One region of the Paenibacillus sp. JZ16 genome, then DNA from elsewhere that is predicted to be linked to it. Evidence: predicted binding sites of a transcription regulator. Region 1 holds the regulator's gene; each other region holds the start of a gene.
What was found. Region 1 encodes Rex, which represses fermentation and respiration genes when NADH is low (regulators of the CRP and FNR family bind a similar motif). Its sites were predicted from a motif close to TTGTGAAATATTTCACAA; they were not measured.
Positions count from the first base shown of each region.

Region 2: ric (iron-sulfur cluster repair di-iron protein) is a predicted target of Rex. The motif match lies at 1,388-1,405, and genes of this name have one in related genera.
Region 3: BJP58_RS30265 (nitrate/nitrite transporter) is a predicted target of Rex. The motif match lies at 1,938-1,955, and genes of this name have one in related genera.
Region 4: nirB (nitrite reductase large subunit NirB) is a predicted target of Rex. The motif match lies at 1,814-1,831, and genes of this name have one in related genera.

Region 1 is NZ_CP017659.1:7,024,375-7,027,565, reverse strand. It holds gene BJP58_RS31545 (amidohydrolase) at 1-1,285, opposite strand, end outside; gene BJP58_RS31540 (redox-sensing transcriptional repressor Rex) at 1,260-1,925, opposite strand; gene dinG (ATP-dependent DNA helicase DinG) at 1,988-3,191, opposite strand, start outside.
Region 2 is NZ_CP017659.1:295,438-298,628, reverse strand. It holds gene BJP58_RS01280 (benzaldehyde dehydrogenase) at 1-418, opposite strand, end outside; gene ric (iron-sulfur cluster repair di-iron protein) at 659-1,357, opposite strand; gene BJP58_RS01270 (pectinesterase family protein) at 1,611-3,191, opposite strand, start outside.
Region 3 is NZ_CP017659.1:6,769,753-6,772,943, forward strand. It holds gene BJP58_RS30250 (GAF domain-containing protein) at 1-123, shown strand, start outside; gene BJP58_RS30255 (sensor histidine kinase) at 120-1,202, shown strand; gene BJP58_RS30260 (response regulator transcription factor) at 1,199-1,846, shown strand; gene BJP58_RS30265 (nitrate/nitrite transporter) at 2,013-3,191, shown strand, end outside.
Region 4 is NZ_CP017659.1:6,851,198-6,854,388, forward strand. It holds gene BJP58_RS30610 (uracil-DNA glycosylase) at 1-412, shown strand, start outside; gene BJP58_RS30615 (winged helix-turn-helix transcriptional regulator) at 560-880, shown strand; gene BJP58_RS30620 (hypothetical protein) at 1,064-1,738, shown strand; gene nirB (nitrite reductase large subunit NirB) at 1,918-3,191, shown strand, end outside.

The DNA.
Region 1 (3,191 bases):
GCTCAAAGGCACGCTGCGCTTCCCGGCGGATACGTTCCTCATCGAGAGTGAGACTCGCGCCATTCTTCACTACCTGCTTGCCGTCAACCCATACATGCTCTACATCCTTCGCACTGGCGGAGTAGATAGCATGAGAAATGTAATCCGTCTTCGGAAGGAAGTGCGCCTGATCCGTGTTCAGTGCGATCATATCTGCCTTCATGCCTACCGCAAGCGTACCAATATCCGTAAGGAAGGCTGACTTGGCTCCATATTCTGTACCCATCCGAAGCGCTTCGGATGCTGGAATTGCGGTTGGATCCCCGCTTACTCCTTTATGGATCAGTGCGGCCAGCCGCATCTCTTCAAACATATCCAGATTATTATTGCTGGCAGGTCCATCGGTACCCAAAGACACGGTGACCCCGGCTTTCAGCAGTGCAGGCACGCGAGCGATGCCGCTGGCAAGCTTCAAATTGCTGCCTGGATTATGCGAAACCATAACTTGATGTTTGGCCAGAATTTCGATTTCTTCATCGGTCAGATGGACGGCATGCGCAAGCAGCGTTGGACGGGAGAACATGCCAAGCTTCTCTAGATGGGCAACAGGGCGAAGTCCGTAGTCATTTACGTTCTGAGCTACTTCCGTTTCCGTTTCGGACATATGCGTATGCAAAGGCAGATTCAAATCATGTGACGCTTGCACGAATTTTTCGATGAAATCCGGCGGGCACGTATAGGGTGCATGCGGTGAGATCATCGTCGTAATTCTACCGTCAGCCTGACCATGCCAGTCTTTCGCGAATGCAACCGCCTCTTCCAGCTTCTGCTGCTGCACCTCAGGCGGACATAATCCGATGACACCGCGCGTCAGAACGCCGCGCATGCCTGAGTCCTCCACTACCTTTGCAACCTGATCCATATGATCATACATATCCACAAATGTCGTGGTTCCGCCTTTAATCATCTCCAGCACGGAGAGCGAGGTTCCCCAGTATACATCGTCGGCCGTGAATTTGGCTTCCATCGGCCACATTTTTTCCTGAAGCCATACTTGCAGTGCCAGATCGTCGCCATACCCGCGAAGAAGCGACATGGCCGCATGTCCGTGCGTATTCACCAATCCAGGCAGGAAAAACAGATGGGTTCCGTCGATGATTTCTGTTCCCTCTTGGACAGTCGGCTCTTCTTCACCCAGGTAAGTGATCCGGTCGTTCTCCACGACCATATATCCGTGTAACACGGATCTGCCTTCCTCTAGTACCGCAAACGTTCCGTTTTTAACCATCCACTTCGTTGTCGTCATGTGCTGCATCCTCCTTGCCGTTATCCAAATAATAGGCCAAACTCTGCAAATCCGTAGTAAAATCTGCCGTATGGATCCGGATATGGGGTGGAGCTTTCAGGATGGTCGGCGCAAAATTCAGGATAGCCTCGATGCCTGCCGCGATTAGTTGATTCGCTACATTCTGCGCCTCAAAATCCGGAACGGTGATAATCCCGATACGAATGCCGTACTCATGAACCGTCTTCTCCAGTTCCTCCATCGGCTGTACGACCAAATTGTTAATTTTCATACCAACTTTGGGAGAATACGAATCGAAAACCGCCACAATCTTCATATTGTCCTTCAGAAATGCATTGTAATTCGATAATGCATGTCCAAGATTACCGGCCCCAATCAATGCGACATTGATCTTCTGGTCCAGCTTTAGAATCTGGCGAATTTTCTCGATCAGATAAGATACGTCATATCCGATCCCTTTCCGTCCAAAATCACCGAAATACGCTAGGTCCTTACGAATTTGAGCAGGATTGAGGTCCAGTTTCTGCCCCAGTTCCTGGGAGGAAACCGTGGAGACCTCCCTTTTCTGAAGCTCATTCAAATAGCGCAAGTATACAGGTAATCTGCGGACCACGGCTTCCGAAATTTTTTCCGATTTCATGCATGCTCCCCCTAATAATAGGTTAATAACTACATTTGTTTGTGCTCGTTCATGGTTTCACTTTATTCAGCTTGGTTCCCTATGCCTGCCTCTTCCTGCAGCCATTTCGAAATTCGGGGAACGATCCCCTCTGTCGGCATGTGCTCCATCTTCGGTCCAGGCAAGGAATATAAGAAATACTTCCCGTAATAGGATTCAATGACCCGAGTATCGTAAACGATGACAATCCCCTTATCCTGCGCGGTCCGTACCAGTCGGCCAAATCCCTGTTTGAAGCGAATGACCGCTTGCGGAACCGAAAGCTTCATGAACGGGTTCTTCTTCTGCTGCTGCAGAAGCTCGCTCTTGGCTTCGACCAGAGGGTGATTCGGCGGCTGGAACGGCAGCCGGACGATGGCAAGGCAGGTGAGCGCCTCACCGGGTATATCTACTCCTTCCCAGAAGGAGCTGGTGCCCAGCAGAACCGAAGCGCTGCTATCCTGGAATCTCCGGATTAACTTGGTACGGCTGGTTCCGTCCATCCCTTGTCCCAGTACCGTAATATCGCTGGATCCCAGCGCCTCCTTCAAGGGCTCATGCACCTGACGCAGCATGCGGTACGAGGTGAACAGGACAAGCATGCGACCGTGCGTTGCGATGGCCGTATCAGCCAATGATTGCACAAGTGTATTCACAAAGAGTGCATCCCCGACCGAGCCCTTCACGCTCGGAAAATCGCGCGGCACAACAAGGAGAGCCTGCTCCCTGTAATTAAACGGGGACGGCAGCAGGACCGTGTTCAGGTTGCCGTTATCTGCCGCTTCCTGAAGACCCAAGTTCTCGATCATGAACTGAAACGATTTGTCCACCGACAAGGTCGCCGATGTCAGGATCACGCTTTGTTTTTTGTCAAAAAACAATTCCTTTAAGTGGGTGCTGACGTCGACAGGCACCGCATAAAGCTGCAGCGATTTGCCGCGGAAGTTGCCGTTCGCCTCCATCCAGTAAACCGTGCCCTCATCGTTCAGGGACATGAAGGTCCTCAGGTCCTCGCGGTGTGCCGCCAGGTCCTTAAACAGACCCGATAGGTCTGTTAACAGACTGTCCGCGCTGTAGTCGTCCAGATCTTCCTTCATTTCGGCAATCAGCTTGTCACCCTTGCGAACGACATCACCCAGCGTCAGATGGATTTGATGCTCCAGCTCGGCCAGCGAATTCCAATCCTTCGGCTTCTTCAGCGGCGATAAGCGAAGCGAGAATTGACCGGCATCCCCCGGAGTCGCGTCT
Region 2 (3,191 bases), 690 kb from region 1:
GATACAGTCGGTTCTCCTTGCCATCTTCAGTGGATGGTAAAATCTTTCCCTCCATTCTTAGGGGAAACGTTGCCGCTTCCTTAATCATATTTTTCACAAGACCGATCTCGAATGCCGCCTTCAGACGCGTTCCACCCAGCTCCTGAACAATAATGGACGTAATATCTTCCTCATGCGACTCCATATATTTAACAGCATTTTCAAGGATGTCGCGTTTACGGTAAGGGTTAACCTTATCCCATTCCAGCTTAGCTTGGTAGGCAGCCTGATAGGCATCATCAATGTCTGCAACACTCGCGATTTGAAAAGCCGTAATGACCTCATCATTATATGGATTGATGTCAGGCAGCGTTTTACCGCTTTTACCGTCTCGCCATACCCCGCCTATGAATTGTTTTCCCAATTTCGAATAATCCATATGCACCCTCCTGTGTCGAATAATTCCAACTGATATATTTATCGACTGAATACAGGGAATAGTTAAGTGAATTTTATTTGACCTCTTCTCCCTCCCGGGGAAGGAGTCTGCACGCTAATCATGACAAAACAATAACGCCTTAACCATAAGGTTAGGGCGTTATTGTTAGGGCGTTATTTTACACGTTCGATCGTCATCCGAGCAATACATCACCCAGCTTAGAAGGGGTTCTAACCAATGTTATACCGCTTCGAGAATCCGCTCAAACAAGATGTTGTTTTCCAGATGGATATGCTCGAAGGTGTCCTTTTCAAGCATGGCCAACCGTTGATAGACCAGCCGATACGTGCCGCAGGCATCCGACGGAAGTTCGAAATCAGCGGTTACTTCCCTGAGCTCTTGAAGCAATCTGCCGGCGTGAGCATGTTCATCTTCCAGCTCAGACACATGCGGCTTAAGCTCCGCTGCAGCTTGGTGGTTAGGCTCTGCAACAAATTTCAAGATAAGCGGGAATACATGCTCGTCCTCATCCATCGTATGCTCCAGCAGTTCTTTTTTCAGATCCGAGAAAAGCTCCTGCACCCGGAGAAGCTCGGGATGATGCTCTCCATGAACGCGTGCCAACTTCGTCACATACGGCGTTAAAGCAGGTAATTCATCCCGCAAGAAGGCATGATGTTTATGCTGGATGTATTCAATCAGTTCGGATTCCCTCAGTGAAGCCGGACGGCTTTCCTGATAATCGGCAAACTTGTTCTCCAGGGTTTGAACCTTCTCCAGTACGGCGGCAGGTTCCAAATTACGCTGTTTAGCTGCTTCTTCCAGTGGCACCTGCCCTCCACAACAAAAATCAATCCGGAGTGATCGGAATAAATCCGCCGTTTGCGGGATGGATGTAACAATATCGGATACCTGGCTCTGAAGCGTGAATGAACTCATAGTCAAACCTCCTTAGACTAAACCCCATCTTTGTGAACTATTTCACTCTTACAACCCAAGTATATGAAACTCCTGTCTCCGTACATGTGATTGCAGTCATACTGAAATGGAACACTATGTGAACGTTCAGGATCCGAGAACTACGGGAGCCAGAGCAGCACAAAAACAGGGATCTCACCATCCCTGTTTTGTGGATTCTGGAATAAAAGCATCATGATATCCAGCTTGATTCAAAATTTGAGGGCTTTAGAACTTATATAATCTCTTCTCTTAATGCCTCGGCATGCCGCAGCAGGATGTCCGCCGCCAGTTCTGACACATGTTTGCCCCGCTGTGCCCGGACCTCGTTCTCAAAGCTATCCATATTTCCCTTCTCCAGCTTCTTCGTCAAACTGTTGGCGATACCGGCATTCCCAATCTCTCCGCTGCTCAGGAACCGTTCGATCAAAGCGATCATATCGCCGGTGCTCGTAACCGTCTGAAATTCAATCTCAGCTACTGACGTATTGCCCGCAAGATCTGCTCCTTCAACGGTTAAGACATGACTCCCGAGCGGGAGCTGGTACAGCGGGATGGCTTCACCGGGTTGAACGGGATTACCGTCCAGCTTGATAACCGTCCGGCTGTCGTCGACGCCGGAAACGGAATCGCTCATTTCAATGATCGGCGTCCAATCCCTGGAGACATTCCATCCTCCCTCCTGTACCGGTGTTTCTACGTAAATATCCGGTGGGGACAGATCCATATTCAATACAATGGATCGGATGCTTTCCTCAAGACCTGCAGCGTTGACGGAGCGATAGTATATCGCAGCCGCGGCCGCTTCCCGGTCCAGAACGATCGGCCCCGAGTAAGGAGTCCAGGTGATACCGTCTAAACTGTAGACGGTTTCGGTAACAGTTGAACCGTCGTCTTCCGCACTCAATTCAATGGTAACCGGCACCGTATACCAGCCGTTCAGGCCGTTCGGTGTTTCCGGTGTTATTTTGGACGATGTGTGCGGAGGTGTATCGTCTTCTTCCCCGTAAGGCTGCGGAAGAACAGGCATTCTAGTCGGATCCCAACCATCCGATCCCTTCATCATCATTGGAATCGTGTACAGATTCGCTTCCTCCGGCGTGAGCTGCTTCGACCAATTCGCGCGGGCTTCGGCTGCCGCACCAGGTCCGGTATTGTTATATTCATAGTATTTGGCGGTTTTCTCGTTATCCGGTCGTCCCCAGTTATGCCAGCCTTTATCGTGCACGATTCCTTCCATTTCCGTGTTCATGAACAGCACATGGGCAAAGGGTCTCCATGGTCGCCCGAGGTAGACATCTTCGATTCCGTCCGCTCCTGTAATCTTGCTGTTGAGGAACAAATATCCGTAGGGCTGATTTTCCGGCGTGCTGGCAGCGGTAATATATCCGCCTGAACGGACATTGTGAATGACGCTCTGGTCAAACACGGCGATTCCAGGTCCATAGATAAAATCCACCGCTCCTTCAATATAACTGTTCTTCACATACACCCGTTTCCCGGCATTGTTCACAAAGAACGTATCCTGATAACCGATCATGCGGACATGCTTGAAAAAGGCCCGATCTCCCCGAAGGTCCAGCGCAGGCGCCGGGCCTTGAGGACCCGCTCCATTCGCAAACGTGATGTTCTCGGCGGTAAAATCATCGGATTCGACGGCGGTGGCACGTTCATTGAATCCGGTGCCCGTTATCCCGGTGTAGGTAATGACCGTATCTTCCTTGCTCTCGCCAATAAAACTCACGGCATGCTTCGTCTTAGGAACGGTAACCTGCTCCTCATAGATTCCATTACGGATATAGATTATCGTTCGGTC
Region 3 (3,191 bases), 250 kb from region 1:
GGGGTTTTGCTTGTGGGATATCGCAAGGAAAACGTGCTGGATCCAAGGTCCTTTGAGTCGTTTCAGGAAGGAATGGGAACGGAATTTGGTGCTTTTTATGCCAAGGAGGTATCACAGCCTTGATTCAGATGACGGATGAGCATTTAAGCGAATTGCTTAGAAGCATGTATCAGAATAGCATGGAGGCCATTTTTTTTATCGACGAAAAGGGCAGCGTGGTGGCTATGAATCCGGCTGCGGAGAACATCCTTGACATTGATGTGATTGAGAGGATGCAGTCCGGTGCGGATGGTTCCTTCTGCCAGACCTGCAAAGGCTATACCGATGAACAGGATCTTATAACCTGCTCCACATGCTATTTAGATTATCCGCATGGGGAGTTTTCATCGTTCCAGGTCTATCTTAAGACGCGCGGCGAAGGCATCGTTCCCTATGCGGCCAGTTACCATATCATCGATGAAGCCCGCGGCATCCGGGTGATGATGCTCCTTGACCTGACGAAGCAGCAGAAAACACAGGAAATGCTGCAGCGGACGAATATGCTGAAATATGTCATCAAGGCACAGGAGGACGAGCGTAAGCGGATATCCCGCGAGCTCCATGATAGCGTGGCTCAAGAGCTGCTCAGCTCGCTGGTCGACCTGCGTGTCGTTAAATATATGGATGTAGGCGAGGATGTGCTCAAGAAGCTGCATCAGACCGAGGTGTCTTTAACCCGGCTTTTGGATGACATCCGGCATTTATCCGTTGAACTCAGACCTGCTTCATTGGATGATTTGGGGCTTGAGGCTGCATTCCGCTCCCATTTTAAATGGATCGGGAAGAATTACGGAGTGCTTGTTGAGTTCTCTGCGGAGTTAGCGGCAGCCCGCTACGGCAGCGAGATTGAAACGGTTGTGTACCGGGTATGTCAGGAAGCGGTGCTGAATGCCATGAAATATTCAGGAACGGACGAGGTGCATGTACGATTATGCGAAGTGAACGGCTACCTTCAGCTAACCGTTCGTGACCGTGGAGTTGGGTTTAATATGGTCATTGATGAAGCCAAGGGAACCGGATTGGGGCTGTACGGGATGCGGGAACGCGCGGAGCTCGTCGGGGGTCAGTTTATTTTGCTGTCCGCTCCCGGTGAGGGTACGACGGTTCAGCTCAACATTCCGCTTACGAATGGTGACGACAAGCCGGAGGTGAGGGTTACGTGAAAATTGTGATTGCGGATGATCATGCCGTGGTCCGCAGCGGATTTTCCATGATTCTGAATTACCAGGAAGACATGGAGGTTGTCGCGACGGCGGCAGACGGTATGGAGGCTTACACCATGGTGGCGAAGCATCGGCCGAATGTGCTGTTGATGGATTTAAGCATGCCCCCCGGCGAAAGCGGACTGATTGCGACCGGCAAGATCAGCAGCGAATTTCCGGAAACGAAAATTCTGATTCTAACCATGTATGATGATGACGATTACCTGTTTCATGTTTTAAAAAACGGGGCTTCAGGTTATGTGCTCAAAAATGCGCCGGATGATGAATTAATCTCCGCCATCCGCATGGTGCATAAGGGAGGGACCTATATTCATCCCCAGATGGCGACTTCCCTGGTTCGGGAGTTTATTAAGAAAGATAGTGAGAGCGCGGAGCAGGATCCGTTTAACAGCCTGTCCAAAAGGGAGATTGAGATCCTGCCTCTAATCGCCAAGGGCTATGGCAATAAGGAGATCGCGGAAAAACTGTTCGTATCGGTCAAGACGGTGGAGGCGCACAAGGCCAAAATTATGGAAAAGCTGAATTTGAAAAGCCGTCCGGAGTTAGTGGAATATGCGCTGAAGAAAAAATTGCTGGATTTTTAGTCTTACCTATACAACAGGGCGCAATAAAGGGTCATTGCTTAAAGGAATAGGGAAGTTCCCCGGTGAGATTCAGGGAACTTCCCTATTAGCATTGTGAATAGGTGCACGTACAATAGGAGCTGGGGATCAATATGCCATTCATTACGCTTTAGAAAAGGTGATGGAAATGATCAAAAAGGTGCAGCTTCCGCTGCAAACAATGAATCTGGTGCTTGGCTTTATGGTATGGGTCATCATCTCCGCGCTCTTGCCGTTTATTCGCGAGGATATCTCCATTACGGCCGACCGCCTCGCTATTCTGACGGCTATTCCGGTGGTGCTGGGTTCGGTCCTCCGGATTCCGCTCGGCTATTACGCCAATGTGGTGGGAGCACGAATTGTTTTTATCGCCAGCTTTATCCTGCTGCTGTTTCCGGTTTATTTTATCAGCTCGGCTACCTCCTTTACGCATTTGGTAATCGGCGGCTTGTTCCTTGGGATCGGGGGGGCCGTATTCTCGGTCGGCGTGACCTCGCTGCCTAAATATTATGCGAAAGAGAAGCTCGGACTCGTAAATGGGATATACGGAATGGGCAACATCGGCACCGCCATTACCACGTTTGCTGCACCGGTCATCGCGACTCAGATCGGATGGTCCAAAACCGTCCAGCTGTATTTGGTTCTGCTGTTGATCTTTGCCGTGCTAAATGTAATCTTAGGCGACCGTAAAGAAATCAAAGTGAAAACACCGATCATGGAACAGATCAAGGGTGTATATAAAAATGAAAAATTGTGGTTTTTCTCTCTTTTTTATTTTATTACATTCGGTTCGTTCGTAGCCTTTACGGTGTACTTGCCGAACTTTCTGGTTACCCATTTCGAGCTTGCGAAGGTGGATGCCGGGATGCGGACGGCAGGGTTCATTTTGGTAGCAACAATATTACGCCCTGTAGGCGGCTGGCTTGCAGATAAGTTTAAACCGCTGTTCTTATTAATGGGCGTATTCATAGGGCTCACGGCTGCGGCCATCCTGTTGGCATTCTCTCCATCCATTGGCTTGTATACGGCCGGCTGCTTAACCATTGCCGTTGGTGCCGGGCTTGGAAACGGGGTTATTTTCAAACTCGTGCCCCTTTATTTCAACAAGCAGGCCGGCATTGTGAACGGTATCGTGTCCATGATGGGCGGTCTTGGCGGATTCTTCCCGCCGCTGATGCTTTCCTTCATCCATTCGGCTACGGGGCAATATTCCATTGGGTTCATGGCTTTATCGCAGGTTGCGCTGGCCAGTTTCGTTATTGTGGTATGGATGTACTATCAGGACAAACTCTCCGTACAATCCGAGGTGTTTAACTCCACCGGCCAG
Region 4 (3,191 bases), 170 kb from region 1:
GAGAAGCAGGCCCTATAAGGAAAAGCTAATCGTGAGATCCACGGGCGAGAGCGTCATCAGCCGTTCTAATCGCACGCCGACGAAGGCGGAAATATGGGCCCATGCACCTTTGCTTGATGAAGAGATCCGATGGGTTCGCCCGCACATTATCGCACCCATGGGAAATACGGCACTGCACCGGTTAATCGGAAGCCATGAAACGGTGACATCGCTGCACGGCAAACTGATGGAGGGCCCGGTCCAGCAAGCAGCAGATCCGGAGAATCCAAGTGCAGGCTATATGTTTTCGGAGGAAACCTATAAGATATTCCCTCTGTTCCATCCAGCGGCCGTACTGTATAATAGGAAATTGTCCACATTGATCCAGAATGATTTGGATATTTTGGCTCGTATTTTATGGGATAAAAGCTGATTTTATGGGAAAAAGGGGCTAGGTGGTTTTCAGTTTCTCGGAAATGTGCTAAAATGAAACATACTTACAATTCGTAAGTTTTCTAGTTTTTTGATTAAGCTTATGAGTTTCTATAAACAAGGTGACTTCGTAAAGAGGTGAAGGGATATGGAAGTTACAAATGTTACGATGTGTCCCCGTTTTGAATCTGCATTTTCTTTTCTGGGCAAACGGTGGAACGGTTTGATTATTCAAACGTTGATGAGCGGGCCTAAGCGCTTTAAGGATATTTCGAATTTGATTCCGTCCATGAGCGATAAAATGCTCTCCGAGCGGATGAAGGATTTGGAATGTGAAGGGATACTGATTCGTCATGTCTATCCGGAAACACCGGTACGTATTGAATATGAACTGACTGAAAAAGGCAAAGCACTTCGTCCGGTGATGGAGCAAATTGCATCCTGGGCAGAACAATGGGTCGAAAGATGAGTCATCTTAAGACTCCCCTTGATGATTAAACCCTGGCATGAGATATCCTCATTTCAGGGTTTTTTTTCTAAACGGAAGTATGGTTTCTGTTTATTTACGGCAAGAATATGTGGACATGCACCAAGCGGACGCAGCCGCTATATGATGTAAATAACGAGAGCGGCATATCAAGGAGGCGAGCCCATGACCAAGCGAACGTATATCTCCCGTTTCCATTATGGACAAGAGGACATCTCAGAACTTGAAAACGCTTCATTAAAAGTGCTTCATATTTTTGAGAAAACCAAGCGGATGCTGAGCCAGTATGTGCCGGACTCCCTGTGGTTAGCTGCTTCTGGAACAAGCCCGGAACCTGCAGAAAACGTTAACCAAAACGGTACCAGTGCTTCAGTCATGTTTCAGAAATGGGTCAAAGCCCCCGGCGGATGGAAGTTCATTGGTTATGAAACCGATCGATTTCATGCTACCGGGCAGAATAGGGGACGAACGGGAAGATTTCTGCAGATGATCATCTGGTCACTCTATGAGAAAATCGTGATGATGCATCCCTTCCTTGGCAGCGAGCCGTTTTTTGACGGGGAAGAGCTGGATGTGATTGCGAATTACTTTGTGCCTACGTATATCAGCGCCGTACCGTTGGTGGAGCAGGGAAAAGCCTTTAAGACCATACAGGCCGGCATCGTTCTGTATCAGGAGCATATTCAGGCGCCTGCCGTCACTATGCAATCGGATGGCGGCTTATTAGAGGGGAACTGGATGACCGGGGTAAATCTGGATGCGAAGGGGTTTGCGGGTATTCGCCCTTATTTAAAAGTGCCAAGCGGCGAACGAGCCTATATGGAAGCCGATATTATATAGAGGGTGTTCTCATCATAACCTTGTTCCGACGCGGACAGGGTTATTTGGTATTTTTGTTTAAAATTTTAACGATTTATGTGAAATATATCACAATAAATAATGCCGTCAGACGATATAATTTATGTGAAAGGAACGGAATACCACGATCTAGATAAACGTGTTGGGGAGGAATCAAACTTATGTCCAATATAAAGAGAGAAAAGTTAGTTGTCATTGGCAACGGTATTGCCGGGATTAGCACGGTCGAGCAAATCATTAAACTGGGTGGGAATTTTGACATCACCGTCATTGGACAGGAGCCTCATCCGAATTATAACCGCATTATGCTGTCGTATGTGTTGGAAGGCAGCAAAACCTTGGATGACATTGTATTGAATGATTGGAAATGGTACGAGGATAACCATATCACTTTGCATACGGGTGTCACCGTAACAGCCATTGATGGAGAGCGCAAGGTCGTGACAGCCGACAACGGATTGACGGTGCCTTATGACAAAGTAATGATAGCAACGGGCTCGAAGCCTTTTATTTTACCCGTACCGGGTAGTGACAAAGAAGGCGTTATCGGTTTCCGTAACATAGCCGATTGCACCCAGATGCTGGAGGCCGCTAAGGCCTACAAGAAAGCGGCAGTCATCGGCGGAGGGCTTCTGGGTCTGGAAGCTGCCAAGGGATTGGTCAGCCTCGGCATGGAGGTGACGGTGGTTCATCTCATGCAGGATTTGATGGAGAGCCAATTGGATTCGATGGCATCCGGCATGCTGAAAAGGGAGCTTGAACAGCAGGGTATCAACTTCTTACTAGGCAAACAAACAACCGAAATATTGGGAGATACCAGAGTCACGGGACTCCGGTTCAAGGATGGGGATGAGCTTGAAGCCGACCTGGTGGTCATGGCAGTGGGCATCAGAGCGAACACGGGAATCGCCCAAGCGAGCGGAATCGAAGTAAACCGGGGAATCGTAGTTAATGATTATCTTCAAACTTCCTGGCCGGATGTGTACGCGGTTGGCGAATGCTGCGAGCATCGGGGCGCATGCTACGGCCTGGTTGCGCCGTTGTTCGAACAGGGACAGGTGCTGGCGAAGCATCTGTGCGGCGTGGAAGGCCAGCCTTACGAGGGAAGCATTGTATCGACGAAGCTGAAAATCAGCGGTGTTGATGTATTCTCTGCCGGAGAGTTCATGGAGCAAGCCGAACACGCGGTGATCACCGCGAAAGATGATTGGCGCAAGACTTATAAGAAAATATTAATCCGCGACAATATCATTGTCGGGGCGATATTGTTCGGAGATGTGAGCGATTCGGCAAGCCTTCAATCCATGATTCGGAAAAAGACAGCCATGACGGATGAGATTTACGATTCGATCATGGGCACGGATCGTGCAGGGACAGGAGGCGGCAAGGCATTTTCGCTCGAAAAGATGCCCGACGATGAGATCGTATGCGGATG